Regions from separate parts of the Candidatus Pelagibacter sp. PS_11 genome, predicted to be linked through region 2. Evidence: riboswitches for the same ligand, from Rfam matches in the RefSeq annotation. Region 2 holds a riboswitch; the other holds the start of a gene.
What was found. A riboswitch is a leader RNA that binds a small molecule or an ion and turns the genes downstream of it on or off. The one in region 2 is predicted to bind S-adenosylmethionine.
Positions count from the first base shown of each region.

Region 1 (8,494 bases), 210 kb from region 2:
CCTGTAACAGATAATGCTGGTGGTATTGCTGAAATGGCTAAATTACCAAATAGTGTTAGAAAAACTACTGATGCATTAGATGCAGTAGGTAATACGACTAAAGCTGTTACTAAAGGCTATGCTATAGGTTCTGCAGGTTTAGGAGCTCTAGTATTATTTGCAGCTTATGTTGAAGACATCAAGCACTTTTCAGGTGTAGCCGGTTCAAAGCTTGAAGGAATTGTTGTAACTTTTGATTTATCAAATCCTTACGTTGTAGTTGGTTTATTAATTGGTGGAATGCTTCCATATTTATTTGGATCAATGGGTATGCAAGCTGTTGGTAGAGCCGGTGGTGCAGTGGTTGTCGAAGTAAGAAGACAATTTAAAAAATATCCTGGCATCATGAAGGGTAAACAAAAACCTGATTATGCTAAATTAGTTGATTTATTAACTTTAGCTGCAATTAGAGAAATGATTATACCTTCGTTATTGCCAGTTCTTTCTCCTATTGTTTTGTACTTTGTAATACTAGCTATAGGTGGTCAAGTTGCTGCTTTAGCTGCGGTTGGTGCAATGTTGTTAGGAGTGATTATAACAGGTTTGTTTGTTGCTGTTTCAATGACTGCTGGTGGTGGAGCTTGGGATAATGCGAAAAAATATATTGAAGATGGAAATCACGGTGGAAAAGGTTCTGAAGCACACAAAGCTGCTGTAACTGGTGACACTGTTGGAGATCCTTACAAAGATACTGCTGGTCCTGCTGTTAATCCAATGATTAAAATTACAAATATTGTGGCTTTACTATTGTTGGCGGTGATTGCTGGTTAAATTAATTTATTTTTTTTTTACCGAGAGGGTCGTTTATTTTTTGTCTTACTGAGTACAAAAACTCATATATAAAATTATTTTTAGAATAACTCATTTGAGTTGTGTCTTCAGAAAATTTTATATTGTTCATATCTTCTTTAGTTAAAAAAACATTTTTTGATAAAACACCTCTGTTATCAATATCCAATAGTAAGATGTTATTTTTTAACAATTCTTTTTTCCCTAAATTTGATAGTTTTGAGGAGCTAGTTTGTATTTCCATATAAATCCATAATTCCTGATTAAAAGCCCCTTTTGTTGAAGGAGGTCCTAAAAGTTCAATTATATCGTTTTTATTTGTTTTACCGATTATAAGTTTTTCATTCTTCTTTTCTAAAAAATGTACTCCATGATGTTTTATAACTTTATTTAATGTACAATTTGAAATAAATAAAAAAATAATAACTAGATAAAAATAATTTTTCATGAGCAAAGAATATTTGAATATTTACAACAATTTAGTAAAATTAACTAGAAATAAAGATTTGTATAAAGATTTTAAAAACCAAGACACTTTTTCTGATAGATTGATATTTTTTTTACTGCATTTCGCTTTCTTTTTGAAAGTTTATAAGGAAAATAATGATAAAAAAATACTACAAGAGATTTATGATTTTACCTTTAGACAAGTTGAATTAAGTATCAGGGAAATTGGTTATGGTGACCAATCGATTAATAAAAAAATGAAAGATTACCTAAACTTATTCTATGGAATGATCGACAAAATTCACAGTTGGGATGAATTAGATATAGAATCTAGAAACTCTATTTTGGTAAATTTTTTAGATAATTCATCTAATATTGAGTATTTGGTTAATTATTTTGAAAATTATAGGTTAAATTTAAAAAATAATACTTTAAATTCTTATATAAAAGGTGTAGTTAAGCACTAATTTTATTATGGCTGTACCTAAACGAAAACAATCACCGTCAAGAACTGGAATGAGAAGAGCTCAGAATATGAAGTTCAAATCTACCAACATTGTTGAGGACAAGAAATCTGGAGAATACAGATTACCTCATCACTTAGATCTAAAAACAGGCATGTATAGAGGTAGACAAGTTTTAGATCCTAAGGAATAAAAGTCCAAAATTAAATGAGTAAAATAATAAAAATTGCAGTCGATGCAATGGGTGGAGATAACTCACCAAAAAAAATTATTGATGGAATTATTCATCATTTTAAAAGTAACACTAATACTTTTTATCAAATTTTTGGTGATAAGGAAAAAATCCAAAATTATATCAATGATCAATTACCTACATCTTCATTTGAAATAATTCACACCAAAGATTTGGTTAAAGGAACTGATAGTCCTTTAGAAGGAGCTAAAAGAGGAAAAAACACTAGTATGTGGTTAGCCATACAAAGTGTTAAAGAAAAAAAATCTGACATAGTTATTTCTGCTGGTAACACGGGAGCATTACTTGTTATTTCAAAACTTAATCTAAAGATGATTGAAAACATTGATAAACCAGCTCTTTCTGCTTTATGGCCAAATAAAAAGAATATGAGTGTAGTGCTAGATTTGGGAGCTAATATCGAATGTAGTCCAAAAAATTTAATTGATTTTTCTATAATGGGATCTTCGTTATTTAAATCGTTATATCCTGATGATACCGCTAAAGTTGCTTTATTAAATATAGGGTCTGAAGAAATTAAAGGTAATGAGACTATCAAAGAAACTTACCAACAATTAAATCAAAGAAATAACACTGACTTTGAGTTTAAGGGTTATATAGAAGGTAATCAGTTAATGAATGGCGATGTAAATGTTATCGTTGCAGATGGATTTACTGGGAATATTGCTTTGAAGACAGCCGAAGGTACTGCAAATTTTATTACCAGTGAATTAAAGAAAGCCATGACAGGTAATATTATTGGTAAAATTTCATCTTTACTAAATATTTCAAATTTAAAAAAATTTAAAGAAAGATTAGATCCAAGACTTTATAATGGTGCAATTTTCATAGGTTTAGATTCTCCTGTTATTAAAAGCCATGGTGGAACAGATTATATAGGTTTTTCAAACTCATTAAGTGTTTGTACTAGAATTGTCACTGGAAATTTAATAGAAAAGATAAGAAACAACATGAGTTAATGAAAAGAACTAACTTAACAAAAAAAGATCTTATAAATTCAATTTATATGCAAATTGGTTTTTCAAAAAATATATCTGAAAATTTAATTGATGATTTTCTAATTACAATAGTAGACAATTTAAAAATAGAAAAAAAATTAAAGCTCTCTAAATTTGGTACTTTTTCTATAAGGGCAAAAAAAAGTAGAATTGGACGAAATCCCAAAACAAAAGAACAAACAACTATATCTAATAGAGATGTTGTTTTATTTAAAGCTTCTAAGGAATTTAAAGATTTGGTAAATTCTAAGAATGATTCATAAAAATAGTGATGCTTATAAGTCAATAGGTGAGGTTGCTAAAATTCTTGGTCTTGTAAACAAAAAAAAAGGAACCTTGAATACTCATACTATTCGATTTTGGGAGAAGGAATTTAAGCAAATTAAGCCAAAAATTTTAAATGGTAATAGAAGATATTATAATAATGATACTATTGAGGTTTTAAAAAAAGTTAAATATCTACTCAAAGATCAAGGAATGACAATTATTGGTGTTAAAAAAGTTCTTAATTCTGATAAATCATTAAAACTTGACGAATTACCAAATAATTCTATAAATGCTGATTATAATTTAAAAAATAAACTTAAGAAGATTTCCGATTTAATAAAAAAAATAAAAAGTTTAAAATAAAATGGCAAAAAAAACGCACGTTAAAGTTAGATTAGTACCAGAGGCTAAACCTGATAGTCCTTTTTTTTATTATGTTAAAAAACCTGCGGGTGGTGAAAAAGCTAAAGTTAAATTGTCTGCAAAGAAATATAACCCTTCTACAAGAAAACATGAAATGTTTGTGGAAAAAAAATTACCTCCACACAGTAAATAGTACTATTTTTTTCTAAAATTTCTTTTTTCGTAATCAATAAAAGACCAAATCATATTTTTCCAAATTCTATTAGTGATTTTTGGGTCAATATTAGTTTGTATTGATTTTTTTTTAATTTTTTTAAGTATAAAATTGATCCTTTTTTGATCAATTATTTCTTTTTTATGGATTTTTACTTTTAGCACTTCATTGACTAGAGAAGATCTTTTTTTGATTAATTTAAGTAAATCATTATCAAGTTTATCAAGCTTAATTCTAATCTGATTTAGTTTTTTTTTATTTGTAGGCGACATTTATTCAATTGGTTATTAAGATAATTATTATAAGTATAATTTATGTTTGTAAATAGCGACAACTATATAAAATATTTGAAATTGTGGTTAATAACTTTATTTTCATTAATTGTTCTTATGGTAGCTGTCGGTGGTCTTACTAGACTAACAGACTCTGGTTTATCAATCACAGCCTGGGAGCTCTTTACTGGAATACTCCCACCTATGAATATTAATGAGTGGAATTTTTATTTCTCAGAGTACAAAAAAATTCCTGAATATAAAAATATTAACTACGGCATGTCCTTAGATGAATTTAAAGTGATTTTTTATTGGGAGTATGCTCATAGATTGTTAGCAAGATTTGTAGGTTTGTTTACTTTAGTGCCTTTGCTTTTCTTCACTCTCTATTTTAAAAAAACCCTGCATTATTCTAATAAATATTATTGGATTTTTTTTCTTGTGTGTCTTCAGGGGTTCATTGGTTGGTATATGGTATCTAGCGGATTAATTGAAAATAATGACGTTAGTCACTTTAGACTTAGCATTCATTTATCTTTGGCTTTATTTATTTTATGTTTAATTTTTTGGTATATTTTAGATATTCATAAAATTAAAAAATTTGAAAATAAAATTCCAAATTTATTTTTATTATTTATACTTAAATTGATAGTTTTGCAGATTGTATTGGGTGCTTTTTTATCAGGTTTAGATGGTGGTCTCATCTATAATTCATGGCCTGATATGAATGGTGGTTTTTTTCCAAATGATGTTAGTTATGGTGATTTAATTACTACTCAATTATTTAACAACCCATCAATTATTCAATTTTTTCATAGATCAACTGCATATTTGCTTTTATTTTTTATAATTATTTTAAATTTTATCTATTTTAAAAAACAATATGATTTTAAATATGTATTATTTTTTGATGTTGCTATCTTGTTTCAAATTTTTTTAGGAATTATAACTTTGATTTCTGGTGTAGAGATTACATACGCTTCACTACACCAGCTAGGTTCAATATTAGTTTTGAGTTCTTATTTTTTGATATTATATAAAAACTCTAACTAACTGCTTTCAAATTCCCTTTAGAAGATTTATTTAAAGCTTGGTCTAAATCCTCAATAATGTCATCTATATGCTCAATACCAATACATAATCTTACGTATCCAGGAGTTACACCTGAGGCTAACAATTCTTTTTCTGTTAACTGACTATGAGTTGTTGTTGCAGGATGAATTGCTAAACTTCTTGCATCTCCAATATTTGCAACATGATAAAACATTTTTAAAGACTCGATAAATCTCTTACCTGCTTCAATACCACCTTTGAGCTCTATACCAACTAAACCACCATTTCCTTCATTTAGGTATTTTTTAGCACGATCAGCAATTTTACCCTCATGTTCTGTTGGATAGATTACTCTTGTTACTTCTTTATTTTTCTTTAAATAGTCAACAACTTTTGATGCATTTGAGCAGTGTTGTTTCATTCTAAGAGCAACTGTTTCAAGCCCTTGAATAATTCCAAATGCATTGTCAGGTGATAGGGCAGAACCAAGATCTCTTAGCAATGTAACCCGCGCTCTTACTGCAAAAGAAACATTAGCCCCAGTTAATTCTGGAACCACTTTTCCCCATATAGCTCCACCGTAACTTGCGTCAGGTTCGTTAAATAAAGGTTGTCTTTTGGGATCAGCTGTCCAATCAAAATTACCTCCATCAACTAAAGCTCCACCTACAACTGTACCGTGACCACCTATATATTTTGTTAATGAATAAACTACTACAGCAGCACCATGTTCTAAAGGTTTGCAAATTACAGGGGCAGCTGTGTTGTCCATTATTAATGGTATATTGTATTTTTTACCAATATCAGAAACTTCTTTAATTGGAAAAACTCTCAAATAAGGATTTGGTAAAGTCTCACCATAAAAAGCTCTAGTTTTATCATCAACAGCTTTTTCAAAGTTTTTTGGGTCAGAAGGGTCTGCATATCTAACCTCAATACCAAGTTTACTTAATGTATGCGTGAATAACGAAATAGTACCTCCATATAAATCCGTAGAGCTGACTATATTATCTCCGGCTTGTGCAACGTTTAAAATTGCAAAAGTTGATGCGGTTTGTCCAGATGCTACTGTTAAACAGGCTAATCCTCCTTCTAATGAAGCAACTCTTTTTTCAAGAGCATCATTTGTTGGATTCATTATTCTTGTATAAATATTTCCAAATTCCTTAAGAGCAAACAAATTCGCAGCATGTTCAGTACTATCAAATTGATACGATGTTGTTCTATAAATTGGAACTGCTACTGCTTTGGTTGTTGGATCGCTTCTATAATCACCACCATGTATAGCTATAGTCTCAGGGTTTTGTCTTTTTGTACTCATCTTAATACTCCTTTTTTAGTACTTTTGCTTTATGCAAGGCGTACAATACAGTTCAAATGCGCCTACCGATAATGTGGGTAAAAAATCCTTTTTAGCAATAACTAGCCTGCAATAGGAACAAATCGGCTATATAGAAATATCATTTAAGCAAGATATTGCAAGGGAAATATAAAATTGACATTATATCTAATAATAGTATTAATCCTCGCACAATGACAAAATTTCTAAAAAGTGGTGATTTAAACAGTAACTGGTTTGAGATTGATGCTAAAAATGCTGTAGTTGGCAGATTAGCTTCTATTATCGCTATGATTGTTAGAGGAAAAAATAAAACAACTTTTACACCTCATATGGATGATGGTGATTTTGTTGTTGTTAAAAATGTTGAACAAGCAAAGTTCACAGGAAAAAAATTTAAAGATAAAAAATATTATAGACATACTGGTCACCCAGGTGGAATTAAAGAAATTACTCCTGAAAAATTATTAGAAAAAAATAAACCTGGCGAGACATTAAAATTAGCTATTAAAAGAATGTTACCTGGTGGAGTTCTAGGAAGAAAACAATTAACTAAAGTAAAAATTTATGCTGGTGAAGAACACCCTCATGCAGCACAAAACCCAAAACTTTTAGACCTAGGTAAATTAAACAGTAAAAATCTAATAAGAAATTAATATGGAAACAGCAGCTACACCAAATAAAGTATCTACAAAAAAACCTAAAATTAAATTAGATTTTAAAGATAGTAAATACGCAACTGGTAGAAGAAAAAAATCTATTGCAAAAATTTGGGTGAAAAAAGGTACTGGCAAAATTTACGTTAATGGCAGAACTATGGATGAGTATTTCACTAGCGGAAGTCACAAAATGCAAATCACAAGACCATTTGAGATTATAAACCAAGCAACTGATTATGATGTAAGATGTAGAGTAGCAGGTGGTGGTCACACAGGTCAAGCTGGTGCAATGGTCCATGGTATTGCTAAAGCATTAATCTTATTTGATTCAGAGAATAGAGCAGTACTTAAGACAGAAAAGCTTAATACTAGAGACTCTAGATCGGTTGAAAGAAAAAAACCTGGTCGTAGAAAAGCAAGAAGAAGCTTCCAATTCTCGAAAAGATAATTCTTTTTTAACTCTAAACTGTTATAATAAAAAAATGCCTAAGCTTAATGTTTTAGTTGCTGGATCAACAGGTTATATTGGTGTTCAATTAATTAAATTATTAGTTAAACACAGCAATGTTAACATTAAATATCTTTGTGGTAATACGTCTGTTGGAAAAAATATCTCTAGTTATGAAAAATCATTAAGTTCAAAAAAATTACCTAAAATTATTAGATACAATAAAGAACTTTTAAAAAACATAGACCTTGTTTTTACAGCTCTACCTAATGGTGAAGCACAAGATATTTCAAATGATTTATTAAAACACAATATATTAATTGATTTAGCTGCAGACTTTAGACTTAATAAAGCATCAAATTATCTAAAATGGTACAAACAAAAACACAGATCTGTCAAAAATATTAAAAAATCAATTTATTCATTACCAGAAATCAATGGTGACAAATTAAAGAAATTTAATATTATTGGATGTCCAGGTTGCTACCCAACATCAATACTTTTACCACTTATTCCATTAGTTAAGAAAAATTTAATAAAAACAGATAATGTTATTATAGATTCAAAATCTGGTTACTCTGGTGCTGGAAGAGGTGTGCATAAAAAATATAAGGATAAAAATCTTTATGAATCCTTAAGCGCTTATGGTGTGGGTTTCCATAGACATAACTCTGAAATTCAACAAGAAATCGAAAACTACACTAAAAAGAAATTTTCTTTTACATTCACACCCCATTTAACACCAATGTTTAGAGGGATACTTAGTACTATTTACTTAGACCTTAACAAAGGTGTAGGTATTAAACATTTAGAAAACACTTTAAAGAGTCAATATTCAAAAAACAGATTCGTTAAAATTTTAAAAACAAATTCATTGTTAAGTACAAAT
Region 1 covers NZ_CM182075.1:536,926-545,419, forward strand. Annotated here, with positions in the region: gene AC5SLT_RS02905 (sodium-translocating pyrophosphatase) at 1-810, shown strand, start outside; gene AC5SLT_RS02910 (hypothetical protein) at 812-1,276, opposite strand; gene AC5SLT_RS02915 (ubiquinol-cytochrome C chaperone family protein) at 1,275-1,742, shown strand; gene rpmF (50S ribosomal protein L32) at 1,750-1,932, shown strand; gene plsX (phosphate acyltransferase PlsX) at 1,947-2,951, shown strand; gene AC5SLT_RS02930 (HU family DNA-binding protein) at 2,951-3,253, shown strand; gene AC5SLT_RS02935 (MerR family transcriptional regulator) at 3,243-3,620, shown strand; gene AC5SLT_RS02940 (50S ribosomal protein L33) at 3,622-3,813, shown strand; gene AC5SLT_RS02945 (chorismate mutase) at 3,816-4,106, opposite strand; gene AC5SLT_RS02950 (COX15/CtaA family protein) at 4,188-5,159, shown strand; gene AC5SLT_RS02955 (O-acetylhomoserine aminocarboxypropyltransferase/cysteine synthase family protein) at 5,152-6,480, opposite strand; SAM riboswitch class V at 6,485-6,553, opposite strand; gene rplM (50S ribosomal protein L13) at 6,693-7,154, shown strand; gene rpsI (30S ribosomal protein S9) at 7,156-7,605, shown strand; gene argC (N-acetyl-gamma-glutamyl-phosphate reductase) at 7,640-8,494, shown strand, end outside.
Region 1: linked by a shared signal. The riboswitch ahead of AC5SLT_RS02955 (O-acetylhomoserine aminocarboxypropyltransferase/cysteine synthase family protein) and the one ahead of AC5SLT_RS01735 (homocysteine S-methyltransferase family protein) in region 2 are both predicted to bind S-adenosylmethionine.

Region 2 (8,494 bases):
TTATCCAAACACAAAGGAATGTTGGGTCTCTCTTTATATCCTCATCATTTAAAAGATGGAACAGATTGTTCTTTAGAAAGCTTTTGTGAGATGACAGCTAAGACAGCTGAGACTATGGGAGTTGAAAAAATTGGAATAGGTTCAGATCTTTGTTTAAATCAACCAGATACTATTGTTGAGTGGATGAGAAATGGTACTTGGACTAAAAGCAAAAATTATGGAGAAGGGTCTAAAAACAAACCTGGTTTTCCAAAACAGCCTGATTGGTTTAAAGATGCAAGAGGATTTGAAAACTTAGAGATAGGACTTAAAAAAGTTGGTTTTTCAGAAAATGAAGTTGATGGAATTCTTGGAAACAACTGGTACAATTTTTACAAAGAAATGAATCAATGAATATTTCATTAAGAGACCCCAATGTAGTAATGAAATTATCAAGACTTGGGTCTTTTCATCAATCTAAACTTTCATTTTTAAGAAGTTTTTTAAAAGAGTTTAAGGATTGGAATTATAAAAGAGATTTATTTGAATTAAACGAACATGGTTATGGCACTGCAGTTTATTCATTTAAGAAAAAAAATAGAGTTTATTCATTAATTTGTTTTGCAAATGAATTAGATGATGATGAAAGATCAGATAGAGTTATAGCTACCAAATGGGATGCAGCCTTCACACTTTTTGATGGTGTTCCAAAAAAACAAGATATTGAAAGATTAAAAAACGAAGTACCCAAACAAGAATTTGGCAGACTTTCTTATAAAGAATTAACTCTTTCAAGAGCTAATAAATCAGTTAGAGTTTTCAATCATGTGGTTGAATGTTTAAGCGAAGGTAAGCAACCTGATAATGATTTGTTAACTAGTGTTGGTTATTTATATAGAACCACAGCAGTTTATGGATCAGGTAAATTTGGCTTAGCAGATAGATTTAGAATTAAAGACCGAGAAGAAATATATGGTCCATTTAGATTGGAGATGATGTTGGTTTATCTGGTAAGACAATTTACTTTTGATCAGGTTAATCATGTTGCTAAAAGCAAGAATCCAAAAAAAGCCGTAAACCTTGATATAAATATTTGTAAAAATTTAGGAATAGGAAATTCTACGGGTCTTGGAATGGCTCCATTTATTGTTAATCATCCAACTCTTTTAAATAATTGGATTTCAGCAAGAGAAATTTCTTTAAAAAAAATAAGAGAGATAAAAACAATATCAGAGAAAGATAAAAACTTATTTTTAGAATGTTTAAAAAAATCAATAAAGAATATCACTTCTTGGAATACAGAAAGTGAATATCAAATAAATAAAATTAAATCTTTATTAAAAGATCTTAATGAATTTATTGTCTACCTAGATAATGATTTTAATTTTGAGCAAGATTATGCTTTTAATGAATTGTATCTGTATTTAGAAAAAGAATATTGTGAAGAATGTATTGAATATGTCGTCTCAATGATGATGGAACCTTATGATGATATAACGTCTCCGTTAATTAAAGAAATGAGCTCTGAAGAAGAAAAATACTTTAATATTCCAACTGAAAGAACAGTAGAAGACTTAAAGCTGATTTTAGAAAAAAAATATCCAGATATTCTAACTATAGATTTTACTAAAGATGAAAATAATTTAAATTTTTGGTTTATCTCAAAAAATAAAGAAGAGCCAAGACTAGCAAATAGATTTGATGAAGAGGGCGCTGAGTTAGAACAACCCTTAGCAATCGCAAGGGATATTAAAAAACTTTATGAATTGTTATCAGTTACTAAAAATAGCTGGACTATTGCTAAATTTTTATCAACTAATAATGAATTAAGACACGTTGTTAGAAGAGCATTTATAGTAGAGAAATTCCCTTATTCTGAAATACAAGACAATACTATTGGCCAAAAAATAATGCCTATTGATATGCTGAGGTTAAAGTTATCATTCTTTGGAGCATTAAAATTCGATCCACGTTCTGATAAGTGGCTAAGAATATGTATGTTTCAAGGTGCACCCCTACCAGAGCAATTAAAAAACTATGATGAACATTGGGTTTATAATTAATCAACATGAGATCATTAAGCGAAATAGATACAGTTTCTAAAAGATCAAGTAGAGCTGCTGGATATTCTTGGGGTATTGCAGAAGAAATTGGAAAAAACATAAGACTACTTGAAATTTTTAGCTTACCTGGAATTAAAAACTTAAATAGTTTTTTTAAGAAAAAAAAAGAAACAAGGTTAGAGAATATCAGCATCATAAAGCAAGACAATGAGGCTGGTAAAAATGAATATTGCCCAATAATCGCAGGGGTAAATTTTTTAGATCAGATTAAAACTCTAGAAACTTTAAATGAGATAACGTTTAAAAAAATCTCATATCCATTACTTTTCCTACCATTTGTAAGTAGAGCAGCTGAGGTAATCGGTAAAAGAATATTCTTAAAAATGGATGACAGGGAGTTTTTGTTAAACTTCAATAACAATATTTATTCTAATTATACTAAAAACGAAATCATCGTATCTGCTGAAAATATTTACTTAAAAGTTTTAGAAAACAGAGACTCGTTTGAAGAAAAAGAATGGAATGAGCTTTATAAGCTTTCAGAAGAAACTTTTGTTGAAGAAAATGACAGTTTAAAAGAAAGTGGTGCTGGTGCTGGATTAACTGATAACGATTAGTTTATTTAAATTTAGTCATTTCCTTAATATGAGAAGGTCTTGTTTCACAACATCCACCTAAAATAGTTGCACCTGTATCTTTAAATTTTTTAACAAAATTTGCCATCAATTCAGGTGTTAAGTCTTTTCTTTGACCCAAAAATTCATTTGGGTTACCAGTTTTGCTCATATTGTAATTGTTAGTATAGCCATCTTTAGGCTTAGTTGTCACGAAAGCATTAAGTTTAAATCCAAAAGGAACACCTAAATTTTTTACTTCTTCTAAATTTTCAGAAAAGTTTTCAGGAGAAACGCACGATAAAATTAATCCTAGTAAATTGTTATGGTTAATATGATTAATAATATCTGATATTTTTTCACCACTTGGAAGATTTATTCCCTCAGAAATATGAGCGCCTATTAAATATGGCTTATTAAATTTTTTAATTGCTTCAATTGCTAACCTAAACTCTTTTACGCTAGACAAAACATCTAGGTAAAAAAAATCAATATAAGGATCTAATAATTTTGCTTGATCATAAAAATTTTGTTTAATTTCATGATCTGGCCTTGTATCTTCTTCGTATGTTAAATATTGAGGTGGAAGACCACCTGCAATTAACACATTAGGATATTGTTCTTTTGCTTTCTGAGCTATCTCACCAGCTTTTTTGTTTAAGTATTCAAATTTATCTTCAATTTTATTATCACGTAATCTTATTCGTCTAGTAGTAAAGGTTGCTGTAACAATAACTTCAGCACCTGCTTTAATAAAATCTAAATGTGTGTCTAGTAAGAGTTGATGGTATTCTTCTTTTAATACAGCATTTGCACTCCACAATGTGCCGTTTGGCTTCATACCACGAGCCAACAATTCTTGCCCCATACCACCATCTAAAATTCGTGTTGTTTTAAAAAAATTAATATTCATTTTTATTCCTAACTTTTTTAGTGCTTTGGCTTTATGCCAGGTGCACAATACAGCTCAACTACCTTTACCAATTATATAATGATTTCCTTTTTAGCAGTTAGTACCTGCAATATGGATCAAATCGGTTAAACTATCTATATATCTAATAGACTGATTAGTAAATCACTTCTTGAATAATATTTTAGCATTAAATGAGAAGGATCTTCTCTCACCATCAACATTAAATGGATAAGCTGTGTGCATTAAATAATTAGGAAAAATCAATAAATCTCCTAATGTAGGGTTTAAATTATAGATACTTTGACTTAAAAAGTTTTTTTGACCATTAATAAAATCAATTGTTCCATTAGTTTTAATCTTTTTATTCTTAACTAGTTTATTTTGATTCATATCTTTTGGGATTTTAAGATAGCCAACCCCTGACAATTGTCCTTCATGATAATGAATTGGATTATATTCATTTTTTAACTGTTTAACTACCCATAGATTTATTATCTTAATTTCTTTAATTTTTTTAACACCTGACTTATCAAGGTAAACTTTAATATTTTTTATTAATTCTTTAGACAAACTCTTATTAATTAATGTTTTAGGTATCTTAATTTCATTCTTAATTTGACTTGCAAGTTTAGAGCTATAGTCATTTTTTTTAGATAATTGAGATTTATCAACGTGATTATTTAATATAGTAATAATTTTTTTGGATAACTTTGTTTTTCCTATGGTGGGTCCAAATGCTCTGAATGTTTTCATAATTTTTCTATAATAATTTAATACTTCTGTTATGCAAACAACTTTAGTCCCATTCGAATAGCAACAAATATGACAAGTGCTGATGTTACAAGAGCCAATATTCTTGCAGGGAAAATTTTAATATTCAAGAAATTTCCTAATTGACCGCCTATTAAAACAAACAGAAATAATGGCCAATAATCAAAAATTCCATTTATTGTTGATGCCTTTGTAAATTGGCCAGCAAGTCCTGATAAAGAATTAATCAGTATGAATAATGATGCTGCTGTTGCAATGTTTTTTGCTTTATCTACTCTAAATAATAACAATATAGGGCTTAAGAAAATTCCACCACCAATTCCAACTACACCAGACACAAATCCAATAGATGCACCAATTAATATCGATAACATTTTTGGTATCTTTTTATAAACTTCAATTTTTTGATCAAAAGATTGAAATTTCAAGAGGAGTAGAACTCCTGCTAGTGCTAAGACTAAAAAAAGTAAAATTTCAAAAATTTCTTTATCTACTGATAAAGATCCTCCTATGAATGCAAGTGGCACAGATGAAATCAAATATGGGGCAAGGATCTTAAAATTGATATTTCCAGCTTTAATATAATTTATACAATTTCCTGATACGACAATAATATTACAAAAGAGAGCAATTACAGGAAAGATCAAGTAAGGAATATCCCAAATTAATAGAAAGGCTAGATAGGTAGAGCCACCACCAAAGCCAACACTTGAATATAAAGTTGCTGTTAGAAGAAATAAAAATGATAATATAATCATAATAATTATTTTAAATTTATGATTGTAAATATAGCACTTTTAACAGTTACAGATACTAGAACTTATGAGAATGATAAGTCAGGTGCGATCTTAGTGAAAAAAATAGAGGAGGCTAAACATAAACTAGTAGATAGAAAAATTTGTAAAGATAACAAAGAGGACATCATTAAAATCCTTAAAGATTGGATTAATCAATCTGAAATAGATGTTATAATTACAACAGGGGGCACTGGGCTTACAGGTCGAGATATTACACCAGAGGCAGTAAACGATATAGCTGACAAACATATTCCAGGTTTTGGAGAGGTGTTTAGAACAATAAGTTTAAAAACAGTTGGTACATCGGCCATTCAATCTAGAGCTTGTGCAGTACTAGCTAATGGAAAATATGTATTTGCTTTACCAGGTTCTTCAGGCGGGGTAACGGATGCCTGGGATGGAATTTTAAAACATCAGTTAGATATAAATCATAAACCTTGTAATTTTGTAGAACTGTTTCCAAGACTTAAAGAAAAATAATTATTTTTGATATTTTTCTTTCCACTCAGAATAAGGCATACCATATATATGTTCACGTGCATCTAAGTCTGAAATTTCAATATTTTTTTTTTCAGCTTCTTCTCGGTACCATTTTGATAAACAGTTTCTGCAAAAGCCAGCAAGGTTCATAATATCTATATTTTGAACATCTTTTCGTTCATCTAGATGTTTGAGCAATCTTTCAAATGTAGCAGACTGTAATTCTTTTTTTATATTATTATCCATAACTAAATTATTAGACACATTTCAATTAAGCACAAGATGTAGGCTATATTCAATCTTAAGTAGAAAATAATAATATAATTAATAGATCTTTAGATCAATTTTTGTTTAGTTAAGTGATGGCTACAAAAAAGAAAAAAACAGCCAAAAAATCTAAAAGTAAGACCAAAAAAAAAATTAAGAAAAACTTGGTCAAGCAATCACCTAAAAATATTAAAAAAGTTAAAAAGAAAAAAGGTGTGGCTAAAAAGAAGTTACTTAAGCCAATAAAAAAAAATAAGCATAAGAATATTAATAAAAGAGAGAGGGTAAAAATGAGCACAGAAACAGTAAAAGGTGGACGATCTCCATTACTAGATACGTCTCACTTAAAAGTTAAATTTCCATTTAAAGAACAATATGGAAATTTTATAGGTGGCAAATTCGTTAAACCAAAATCAGGAAAATATTTTGATAACGTAAGTCCAATTAATAATGATGTTATATGTTCCGTTCCAAGATCAGATGCAAAAGATGTTGAGGCTGCATTAGATGCTGCACACGCTGCCTTTCCTACTTGGGGAGTTACATCAATAACTGAAAGATCCAACATACTACTTAAAATAGCTGATGTTATAGAAAAAAATCTTGAACTATTAGCTACTGCTGAATGTTTAGATAATGGAAAACCAATTAGAGAGTGTATGGCAGCTGACTTACCATTAGTTGTTGATCATTGGAGATATTTCGCTGGAGTAATCAGGGCAGAAGAAGGTTCGGTTTCAGAGATAAGTAATAGTGAATATTCTTATCATATACCTGAACCACTTGGTGTAGTTGGACAGATTATACCATGGAACTTTCCATTATTAATGGCAACATGGAAACTTGCACCAGCACTTGCCGCAGGTAACTGTGTAGTTTTAAAACCAGCTGAGCAAACACCAGCATCAATCTTGCTATTAATGGAACTTATTGGAGACTTATTGCCTCCAGGAGTTGTTAATGTTGTAAGTGGTTTTGGTCTTGAAGCAGGTAAACCATTAGCCTCATCTAAAAGAATTAGAAAGATTGCTTTTACTGGTGAGACTACAACTGGACGTTTGATCATGCAATATGCATCACAAAACTTAATTCCAATAACTTTAGAATTAGGTGGAAAATCTCCAAATGTTTTCTTTGAAGATGTTATGGATCAAGATGATGATTTCTTTGATAAATGTCTTGAAGGTTTTGCAATGTTTACTCTTAATCAGGGTGAAGTTTGTACTTGTCCTAGTAGAGTATTAATCCAAGAATCTATCTATGATAAGTTCATGGAAAGAGCAGTTGCTAGAACGAAAGCAGTCAAGCAGGACAATCCTCTAAAAATGGAAACTATGATTGGTGCTCAAGTATCATTAGAACAAATGGAAAAAATAAAGTCTTACTTAGATTTAGGTAAGAAAGAAGGTGCCAAAGTTCTATGTGGTGGTGAAGTTGCTAACTTAAACAGTGGTTTGGAAAAAGGAAATTATATCCAACCTACTATTTTTGAAGGTAATAACTCTATGAGAGTTTTCCAAGAAGAAATTTTTGGACCAGTTGTATCTGTTACTAAATTTAAAGATGAAGCTCATGCATTAGAAATAGCTAATGATACTCTTTATGGTTTAGGAGCAGGTGTTTGGACTAGAAATGGGAATATTGCTTATAGAATGGGAAGAGGAATCCAGGCTGGTAGAGTTTGGACTAACTGTTACCATGCTTATCCAGCTCATGCTGCTTTTGGAGGTTATAAACAATCTGGAATCGGTAGAGAAACACATAAAATGATGCTTAATCATTATAGACAGGTGAAAAACTTACACGTGTCGTACAGTGAGAAAAAATTAGGCTTCTTTTAACAGATATATTATGATGGCCTGTATTAAACTACAGGCCATATAACTATGAAAGTTTCAGCAACCCCTTCAGCTTTAGAACTAATTGAAGATCTAAAGAAAGATCATGGTAAAGAATTACTCTTTCATCAATCTGGTGGATGTTGTGATGGAAGTGCTCCAATGTGTTATCCTGTTAAAGAATTTTTAGTAAGTGATGACGATGTTTTAGTTGGAAAAATTGGTGGTATTCCTTTTTACATAAGTGAAACTCAACATGAAGCATGGAAAAATACAGATTTAATTATTGATTGCATTCAAGGTATGGGTGGAATGTTTTCTTTAGACAATGGAACTGGCAGAAGATTTTTAACAAGATCTGAGATTTGCGTTCCTGAAAAAAAATCAATTAATTAATTAAATTTCATTTTAACTCTTAGTGTAAGTAAAATTACTATAATAATAAGATAAATCAAAGGTTCAACTGTAACTACTTTAACTAACCATAAGTAGTGAATAATTCCTAATAAAGAAATTATATAAACAAGCTTGTGTAGTTTTTTCCATTTATCTCTCAATAACCTTATCATTCGTTTAGATGAAGTAAGAGCAAGTGGCACTAATAAAAGCCAAGCTAAAAATCCAGCAAATATAAATTTTTTTTTTATAATATCATCACCAATACCAGACCAATCAAAACGATAATCTATGCCAACATAAGTCATCATGTGTGCTGATGCGTAAAAAAAAACAAACAAGCCAAACATTCTCCTATAGCTAATCCAAAAATTTA
Region 2 covers NZ_CM182075.1:326,733-335,226, forward strand. Annotated here, with positions in the region: gene AC5SLT_RS01720 (membrane dipeptidase) at 1-393, shown strand, start outside; gene AC5SLT_RS01725 (hypothetical protein) at 390-2,042, shown strand; gene AC5SLT_RS01730 (DUF3726 domain-containing protein) at 2,048-2,659, shown strand; gene AC5SLT_RS01735 (homocysteine S-methyltransferase family protein) at 2,661-3,569, opposite strand; SAM riboswitch class V at 3,579-3,642, opposite strand; gene AC5SLT_RS01740 (2OG-Fe(II) oxygenase family protein) at 3,732-4,322, opposite strand; gene AC5SLT_RS01745 (TSUP family transporter) at 4,352-5,098, opposite strand; gene moaB (molybdenum cofactor biosynthesis protein B) at 5,117-5,617, shown strand; gene AC5SLT_RS01755 (DUF1244 domain-containing protein) at 5,618-5,863, opposite strand; gene adh (aldehyde dehydrogenase) at 6,175-7,725, shown strand; gene AC5SLT_RS01765 (DUF779 domain-containing protein) at 7,771-8,118, shown strand; gene msrQ (protein-methionine-sulfoxide reductase heme-binding subunit MsrQ) at 8,115-8,494, opposite strand, start outside.